Regions from separate parts of the Geodermatophilus sp. SYSU D00879 genome, predicted to be linked through region 2. Evidence: riboswitches for the same ligand, from Rfam matches in the RefSeq annotation. Region 2 holds a riboswitch; the other holds the start of a gene.

Region 1 (4,134 bases), on a different contig from region 2:
GGTGACGACGGCGGTACCGGTGAAGGCGTAGGGGCGCACGCGGCGACCGTATCCGGCGGCGCTCAGGGCAGCCGCCACACCGTCGTCCGGCGCAGCCCGGGCCCCTCGGTCTCGGGGACCTCGTACACCGCGGCGGGCTCCAGCCGCTCGTGCGGCAGGTACGGGCGGCCGGGGTCGCCGATCAGCACGTCGCAGCCGCGGGCCCGCGCCCGGTCGAGGAAGGGCAGCACCCGCCCGGTCATCTCCCGGTCGTAGCAGACGTCGCCGGCGACGACGACGTCGACGGCCGGCGGCTCGCGGTCGAGGACGTCGCCGGTGACGCTGATGCCGGTCACGCCGTTGAGGCCGGCGTTGACACCGACCGCCGTCCGGGAGAAGGGATCCACGTCGCTGGCCAGCACCCGGCGGGCGCCGGCGAGGACGGCGGCCACCGCGACCAGGCCGCTGCCCGACCCGAGGTCGAGCACCGTGCGGCCGGCGACGGTGGCGGGGGCGTCGAGCAGGTGGCGGGCCAGTGCCTGCCCGCCGGGCCAGGCGGCCGCCCAGAACGGCGGCTCCTCCCCCGCCCCGCCGGCCGCGGTCTCCATCGCCTCCCACAGGGCGACGACGTCGTCGGCGACGTGCAGCCGCACCTCGGGGACGAGCGAGGGCCGGCGCACCTGGGTGTGCGCGCGGACGAACCCCGCGGGCACCACCCGGGTGGCCGGCCCTCGCTGGATCACCTGGGGATCAGTACCAGCCGGTGGCCTGCGAGTGCGCCCAGGCGTCGCACGGCGTGCCGTAGCGCTGCTCGATGTAGATGAGGCCGGCGTCGATCTGGCGGTAGCCGTCGGAGGTCTTGGCGATCCCGGTGCTGGCCCAGGTGGAGTCCAGGAACTGCGGGATGCCGTAGGCGGTGCTGGTGGGGTTCTGCGCGTTGGGGTTCCAGCCGCTCTCCTTGCCCCACAGCTTCTCCAGGCAGGAGAACTGCTCGCCGCTGCCGACCTTGCTCAGCGCGTAGTCCTTGAAGGAGCCGGACGGCGCGGCCGGCGCGGCCTCCTCGGCGGCCTGCTCCTCGGCGGCCTGCTGCGCGGCGGCGGCCTCGGCGGCGGCCTGCGCCTCGGCGGCCTGGCGAGCGGCCTCCTGCTCCGCGGCGACGCGGGCGGCCTCCTGCTCGGCGGCGACGCGGGCGGCCTCGGCCTCGGCGGCCTGGCGGTCGCGCTCCGCCTGCTCGGCGGCGAGCTGCGCCTGGGCGACACCGGCCTCCTGCGCGCTGCGCTCGGCGCGCGAGGCGGCGACGTCGGCCAGCGTCGTCAGGTCGGGGCCGGTCGCGGCCTGCGCGGCCGCCTGCTGCTGCGGGATGCCCAGCTCGTCGGCGACGCTGACCGCGGTGCCGGTGGTGCCGGCGGTGTCGGTGCCGGCGGAGGCAGCGGGGCCGCTGGTGGAGACGACGCCCACGATCAGCGCGCCGGCCGCGGCGGCGCCGAGCAGGAGGGCCGGGCGGCGCGGGCCCAGCGGCGGGCTGCCGCGGCGGAACAGGCGCCGGCGGGCGGGGGCCTCGGCGGCCGGCTCGGCGGCGTCCGCGAGCGCGGGCAGCTCGCGGGTGGCGGTGTCGGCGGTGGCGTCGATGGCGTCGGGAGTGGCGAGCTCGACGGTCACGGGGGCGTCGGCAGGCGTGTTCTGGACGTGGCGGGACATGAGGGGGTGAGGGCTCCGAGGGAGAGTGCGCGCGGCAGCGGCCCGGAGGCGGACCTCGGGCGTGCGGGTGCGGCGCGGGTCTGGGGGGTGTGGCGTTACGGGGTCCCCGGCGACGTCGTCGCAGGGAGCGGCAGGGCAGGGGCGGCCGGCGTCAGGCGGACGCGGGGGCGCGGTGTGCGCGCGGGCAGCTGCACCTGCGGGCCGCTTCGGCCCGGAGGCGGGGCATGCGGAGACTCTCCGTTTCTTCCGTGAGCCGCCTACCGAGTTAGCTGACGGGTTCGGGCGGGAAGGAGCCCTACGCGTGCCGGGCCGGAGCTCGGCGGGCGCGATTCACCCCAGTACTGCGGTGGGTCCCCGGCTCGCGTCCACGGGTGCGGACACGACTCGGCGGCGTCCGGCCGGGCTCCCCGGGACGGGGACCTGACGACCTGCCGGACGCAAGCCACCGTACGGTCGTTACCGGTTCGTGACAACGGTCGTGGCCGGAGGTGCGGCCGTGACGCGTGGTACGGACTGTCCCGTACCGGAACGCCCCTCCGCGTCGCCGCTGGTCAGGAGGCCGCGGCCACCTCGGGCCGGCCGGGCCCGTGCAGAGGTGTCACGTCGGACACGTCCGTGGCGGACGGCGCCGGCCGCGCCCCCGCGCGGGGCTCGGGCGCCGGGTCCTCCCCGAGGCGGGGCAGCCCCCGCTTGTCGCCGAGGGCGTGGACGTCGTCGGGCACGACCCCGGTGACGACGGCGAGCGCCTCGTCCAGCTGCCCGGTCAGCAGGCGCAGCCAGTCGCGCGCCCGGTCGCGCTCGTCGCGCAGCGGCTCGAGCTCGGCCTCGACGGCGGACCGGCGCTCGAGCGCCTCGGCGTCGGCCCGTGCCCGCGCCTCGGCGGCCTCGCGGTCCCGCCGCGCGCGCTCGGCGGCGGCCCCCTCCTCCAGCCGGGCGGCCTCGCGGCGCGCGGCCTCCAGGATCGCGGCGGCCTCGCTGCGGGTCTGCTCGCGGGCGGCGAGCACCGCCTCGCGCATCTCGGCCACCCCGGACAGCCGGGCCTGCGCCTCGGTGAGCGCCTCGGCGCGGATCCGCCCGGCCTCCTCCTCGGCGGCGGCGGTCAGCGCGGCGGCCGCCTCCTCGGCCCGGCGCATCATCGCCGCGGCGTCCTCGGGGCCGGGCAGGCTCTGCCGCTCGCGGACCAGCTGGGCCAGCCGGCGGCGGGCGTTCTGCAGCTCGGCCGACGCGGCGGCGTAGCGGCTGAGCAGGTGCTCGTTCTCCCGGCGCAGGACCAGCAACTCCGTCTCCGCCCAGGCGACGTAGTCGTCGACCTGCAGGCGGTCGTAGCCGCGCACCGCCCCGGTGAACACCGGTCCGGTGCCCAGCAGGCCGTCGAGCCCGCGTCCCGGAGGCGGCTCGGCGGGGCCGTCCCCGGCCCTGTCCGGAGCAGCTCCCTGTCCCCGCAGCGACATCCCGGTTCCCCCTCGGTGCGCTCCGATCCGGTCCCCCACCGGCACGCCGGCGTGGGTGATCACAGAGTTCCACCCGCCGGGTGCGGCCGAACGGGCCGACACGGGCGCGCGCGGGACGTGCGGACCGGTCGCGCCCGGACGTGCCGGGCTGGTCACTGTGCGCGGTCGAGAGGTCTCAGTACGGTCACGGCCCCCGCGGGGAATGCCCGGCGGAGGCGGGTCGTTGGGCCGGGTACAGTAGTTGCACTCTCAACCACATGGAGCACGAGATGCAGTTCGGGGTCTTCACGGTCAGCGACGTCACGACCGACCCGACGACGGGGCGGACGCCGAGCGAGGCGGAGCGGATCAAGGCCGTCGTCACCATCGCGAAGAAGGCCGAGGAGGTGGGCCTCGACGTCTTCGCGCTCGGCGAGCACCACAACCCGCCGTTCTTCTCGTCCTCCCCCACGACCACGCTGGCCTACGTCGCGGCGCAGACCTCCCGGCTGCAGCTGTCGACGTCGACCACGCTGATCACCACCAACGACCCGGTGAAGATCGCCGAGGACTACGCGATGCTGCAGCACCTCGCCGACGGCCGCGTCGACCTCATGATGGGCCGCGGCAACACCGGCCCGGTCTACCCGTGGTTCGGCCAGGACATCCGCAACGGCATCCCGCTGGCCGTGGAGAACTACGCGCTGCTGCGCCGGCTGTGGGACGAGGAGGTCGTGGACTGGCAGGGCCGGTTCCGCACCCCGCTGCAGGGCTTCACCTCTACCCCGCGGCCGCTGGACGGCGTCCCGCCGTTCGTGTGGCACGGCTCGATCCGCAGCCCGCAGATCGCCGAGCAGGCCGCCTACTACGGCGACGGCTTCTTCCACAACCACATCTTCTGGCCGAAGGAGCACACCCAGCGGATGGTGGAGTTCTACCGGTCCCGGTTCGAGCACCACGGCCACGGCGCCGCCGACCAGGCGATCGTCGGCCTCGGCGGGCAGGTGTTCATGCGGCGGAACAGCCA
Region 2 (4,134 bases):
GTTCGCGGTCACCACGCCCGTCGACCCGGCGGACGTCCTGCCCGGCGACCTGGTCTTCCTCGGCACCCCCGAGGCAGGCCTCGGGCACGTCGGCATCGCGCTGGACGCGCAGACCATGCTCGCCGCCGACGCGCGGGCCGGCGCCGTCGTCGTCCGCCGGCTGCCCGCTGACCAGGTGCTGCACGTCGGCCGGCCGAGCCTCGGCCCGCGGCCGGAGGCGCCCGCCCCCGGCCCGGCCGGCGGCGCCCTGCGGGTGGAGTGCGGCAACACCGTCTACCCGCCGAGCTTCGACGGCGCCCGGGCCTGGGGTGGCTACCCCAACGGCCTCATCCCGCCCAGCGCGCTGTGCCCGATCGGGGTGGGCGGCCACTCGCTGCGCTGCGACGCCGCGGCGGCCTGGCGGGCGATGAGCGCGGCGTTCGCGTCGGCGTTCGGGCAGCCGCTCTGCATCACCGACTCCTACCGCACCTACGCCGCCCAGGTCCGGCTCTACGGGGAGAAGCCGGCGCTCGCCGCGGTCCCGGGCACCAGCAACCACGGCTGGGGGCTGGCGGTCGACCTGTGCGGCGGCATCGACGGCTTCGGCACGCCGCAGTACGCGTGGATGGTCGCCAACGCCGGCCGGTTCGGGTGGCTGCACCCGACCTGGGCCGACCCCGGCAACGGCCGCGAGGAGCCGTGGCACTGGGAGTACGCGGGCGGCTGAGCCGGGACTGTCGGTGGCCGTCCCTAGCGTGCCGGGCAACCGACAGGGAGACCCGTCCCGACCGCGGCCCGGCACCGGGCGGCGCGGCCGGGGCACCGGAGGGACACGGCCATGCTCATCGACTGCGACTCGTGCACCGCGCGCGGCGCCGGCTGCGCCGACTGCGTCGTCACCGCCCTGCTGGGCGCCCCGCCCGCGGAGCGGGACACCGGCCCCGTGCTGCTGCCGGTGCCCCCCGTCCCGGCGGCCCGGACCGCCGACGGCGTCCTGCCGCGCCCGGGCGTCGTCGTGGAGCTCGACGACGTCGAGCGGCGGGCCGTGCGGGCACTGGCCGAGGGTGGCCTGGTGCCGCCGCTCCGGCACCGGCCGTCGCGGGACGGGCGCCGGCGCACGGGCTGACCGGCGAGGACCACCCGGATCGGGTACTCACCGGAGTGGCGCGGCTGCTGACCGTGTGTGTTCTCACAGTCCACGCACCCCTCGTTTGTCACAACTGCATCACGTCCGTACTGTGGCGCCGTCCGGCCGGGTGGTCGTCACCCGACGCAGGGGTGACCTCGGCCGACACCGCCGAGTCACCGGACGCCCCTCCCCGGAGGTGCGCGAGGTGAGCCGGGGACCCACCGCAGCACTGGGGTGAGTTCTCGTGCGCGCCGGTCCCGACCGGGGCGCACGAGATAGGGCACGTCTTCCCAGCCCGAACCCGTCAGCTAACTCGGTAGGCGGTTGCTGAGGAAGAAACGGAGAGCCGCCGCCCGTGGCGACCCCCCGCCCCGTCCTGGGGCATGCACGCGAGAAGTCCACATCCGCCACCCGCACCGCCGGGCCACACCGCCCGTCGCGGGCCCGCCACCTCGGCCGGGTCACCCTCGTCGGCACCACCGCCGCGCTGACCCTCGGCCTGCTGTCCGGCACCGCGGCCGCCGACCCCGAGCGGGCCGGCACCCCGGAGCAGGCCGCCCAGCTCGCCGCCGAGGCCGGCCACCGGCTCGAGGTCGTCACCGAGCAGGTCAACGAGGCCCGCGAGGTCCTCGCCCAGCAGCAGGCCGCCGCCGACGAGGCCGACCGGGCCGCCGCCGAGGCGCAGGACCAGCTGCGGGACCTCGACGGCCAGATCCGCCAGGTGGCGCGCAGCGCCTACACCGCCGGCAACGGCGACGGCTTCGCCGGGCTCGACCTGCTGATGACCAGCGACTCCGCCGAGGACTTCGTCGCCTCGCTGGCCACCCTCGGTCAGATCGCCGACCACACCACCTCGGTCCTCGACGAGGTGGACGAGGCGGCGGCCGCCGCCCGCCAGGCGCAGGCCGACGCCGAGGCCGCCGAGGCCGAGGCGCAGCGCACCCTCGACGACCTGAGCGCCCAGGAGGCGCAGCTCCAGGACGACATCGCCGACTACCAGGCGCAGTTCGCCGCGCTCACCGAGGCGCAGCGGCAGGCGGCGCTCGCCGCGCAGGAGGCCGGCCTGGCCGCCGGCGCGCAGGCGGAGGCGGGCGACGAGCCGGCCGGCGGCTCGCGCGGCGACAGCGCTCCGACCGTGGCCGGCACGCAGGCCGCGGCCCCCGCTCCGGCCCCCGCTCCGGCCCCGGCGCCGTCGGCGGGCAGCGGCGGCAGCGGTGCCGCGCAGACGGCGGTGCAGACGGCGCTGGCCCAGGTGGGCGACCCCTACGTGTGGGGTGCGGGCGGGCCAGACGCCTTCGACTGCTCGGGCCTGACCCAGTACGCCTACGCGGCGGCCGGGATCAGCCTCCCGCACTCCAGCAGCATGCAGTCGCGCATGGGCACCGCCGTCTCGCGGGCGGACCTGCAGCCGGGCGACCTGATCTTCTACTACAGCCCGGTCAGCCACGTCTCGATGTACATCGGCAACGGCCAGATGGTGCACGCCTCCACGTCGGGGCAGCCGGTGAAGGTCGTGTCGGTCGACTCGATGGGCGGCATCACCGCGATGCGCCGCGTCGCCTAGACGAAGGACCACCCTTCCCCAACGCGCAGGCGGAGGGTTCCTGGAGGGCGGCCGTTCCAGCACCCCACGGGCCGAGGGCCGGTGACCCGTCCGGGTCGCCGGCCCTCGGCGTCCGTGGAGGGGAACCGCGGTGCGGCGCCGGCGCGCGCCTAGGATCGGCCGGGTGAGCAGGGCGGGCGGGACGAGCACCCGCCCCGGCCCCGCGGCCACCCGCCCCGACCGCACCGGCTCCCGCCGCGCCGCGCTGCTGGTCGCGCTCGTGCTCGGCGCGGCGCTCGTCGTCGTCATCGCCATCCGCACGCCCTGGACGCTGCTGCCCACCCCGCCCGGCGGCGCGTCCCCGGTCACCGACGACGCCGGGCTGCCCGCCGAGGTCGTCCGCCGCGCCGAGGCCCTCGCCGCCGACATCCGTCCCGCGTCGCTGACCAACCTGGTGCTCGGGCTCGCCGTCTCCGCGCTGCTCGGCCTCACCCGCCTGGGCAGCCGGCTGGTGACCGCGGTCGGCCGCGCGGGAGGCCGCCGCCGGCCCCTCACCGTGCTGCTGGGCACGGTCGCGCTGGTGGTCGTCGGCCGGCTGGTGACGCTGCCGATCTCCGCCTACGGCGAGGTGGTGCGGCACCGCTACGGGCTGTCCACGCGCTCCTGGCCGCTGTGGCTGCGCGACGTCGCGGTCTCCACCGCCATCGACGCCGGGCTCACCGCCCTCGGCCTGCTCGTGCTCGTCGCGCTGGCCCGCCGCGCGCCGCGCACCTGGTGGGCGTGGGCCGCCGGCGGCGCGGCCGCGCTGGTCGTCGCCGGCTCCTTCCTCTACCCGGTGGTCATCGAGCCGGCGTTCAACAGCTTCACGCCGCTGCCGGCCGGCGAGCTGCGCACCGACCTGCTGCGGCTGGCCGAGGCGAGCGGCTCCCCGGTCGAGGACGTCCTGGTCGCCGACGCATCCCGGCGGACGACGTCGCTCAACGCCTACGTGTCCGGGTTCGGCTCCACCCGCCGGGTGGTCCTCTACGACACCCTGCTGGCCGACGTCCCCCCGGAGGAGATCGAGTCGATCGTCGCCCACGAGCTCGGGCACGTCGCCACCGACGACGTCCTGACCGGCACGCTCATCGGGGCGCTCGGCGCGGCCGCGGCCGTCGCCCTGCTCGGCTGGCTGCTCACCTGGGCGCCGCTGCTGCGCCGGGCCGGTGCGGACTCGGCGGGGGACCCGCGCGTGGTGCCGCTGGTGCTGTTCCTCGTCGCGGTCGGGTCCCTGGTCGCGACGCCGGTGCAGAACCTCGTCTCGCGGCACGTCGAGGCCCGGGCGGACCTGCACGCGCTCGACCTCACCCGGGACGCCGCCGCCTTCGTCGAGATGCAGCGGCGGCTGGCCGAGACCAACGTCGCCGACCCGAGCCCGCCGGCGGCGTGGCAGTGGTTCTTCGGCTCGCACCCGACGGCGGCCGAGCGGGTCGCGATGGCGGGG

The links. A riboswitch is a leader RNA that binds a small molecule or an ion and turns the genes downstream of it on or off. The one in region 2 is predicted to bind cyclic di-AMP.
Region 1: another riboswitch for cyclic di-AMP. It lies ahead of ACI79B_RS12690 (aggregation-promoting factor C-terminal-like domain-containing protein); the one in region 2 lies ahead of ACI79B_RS05825 (C40 family peptidase).

What each region holds. Positions count from the first base shown of each region.
Region 1 is NZ_JBJGZF010000008.1:119,565-123,698, forward strand. It holds gene ACI79B_RS12680 (SDR family NAD(P)-dependent oxidoreductase) at 1-39, opposite strand, end outside; gene ACI79B_RS12685 (class I SAM-dependent methyltransferase) at 63-722, opposite strand; gene ACI79B_RS12690 (aggregation-promoting factor C-terminal-like domain-containing protein) at 730-1,638, opposite strand; cyclic di-AMP (ydaO/yuaA leader) riboswitch at 1,917-2,077, opposite strand; gene ACI79B_RS12695 (hypothetical protein) at 2,229-3,128, opposite strand; gene ACI79B_RS12700 (LLM class flavin-dependent oxidoreductase) at 3,386-4,134, shown strand, end outside.
Region 2 is NZ_JBJGZF010000003.1:34,633-38,766, forward strand. It holds gene ACI79B_RS05815 (D-alanyl-D-alanine carboxypeptidase family protein) at 1-706, shown strand, start outside; gene ACI79B_RS05820 (hypothetical protein) at 818-1,105, shown strand; cyclic di-AMP (ydaO/yuaA leader) riboswitch at 1,265-1,447, shown strand; gene ACI79B_RS05825 (C40 family peptidase) at 1,464-2,672, shown strand; gene ACI79B_RS05830 (M48 family metallopeptidase) at 2,836-4,134, shown strand, end outside.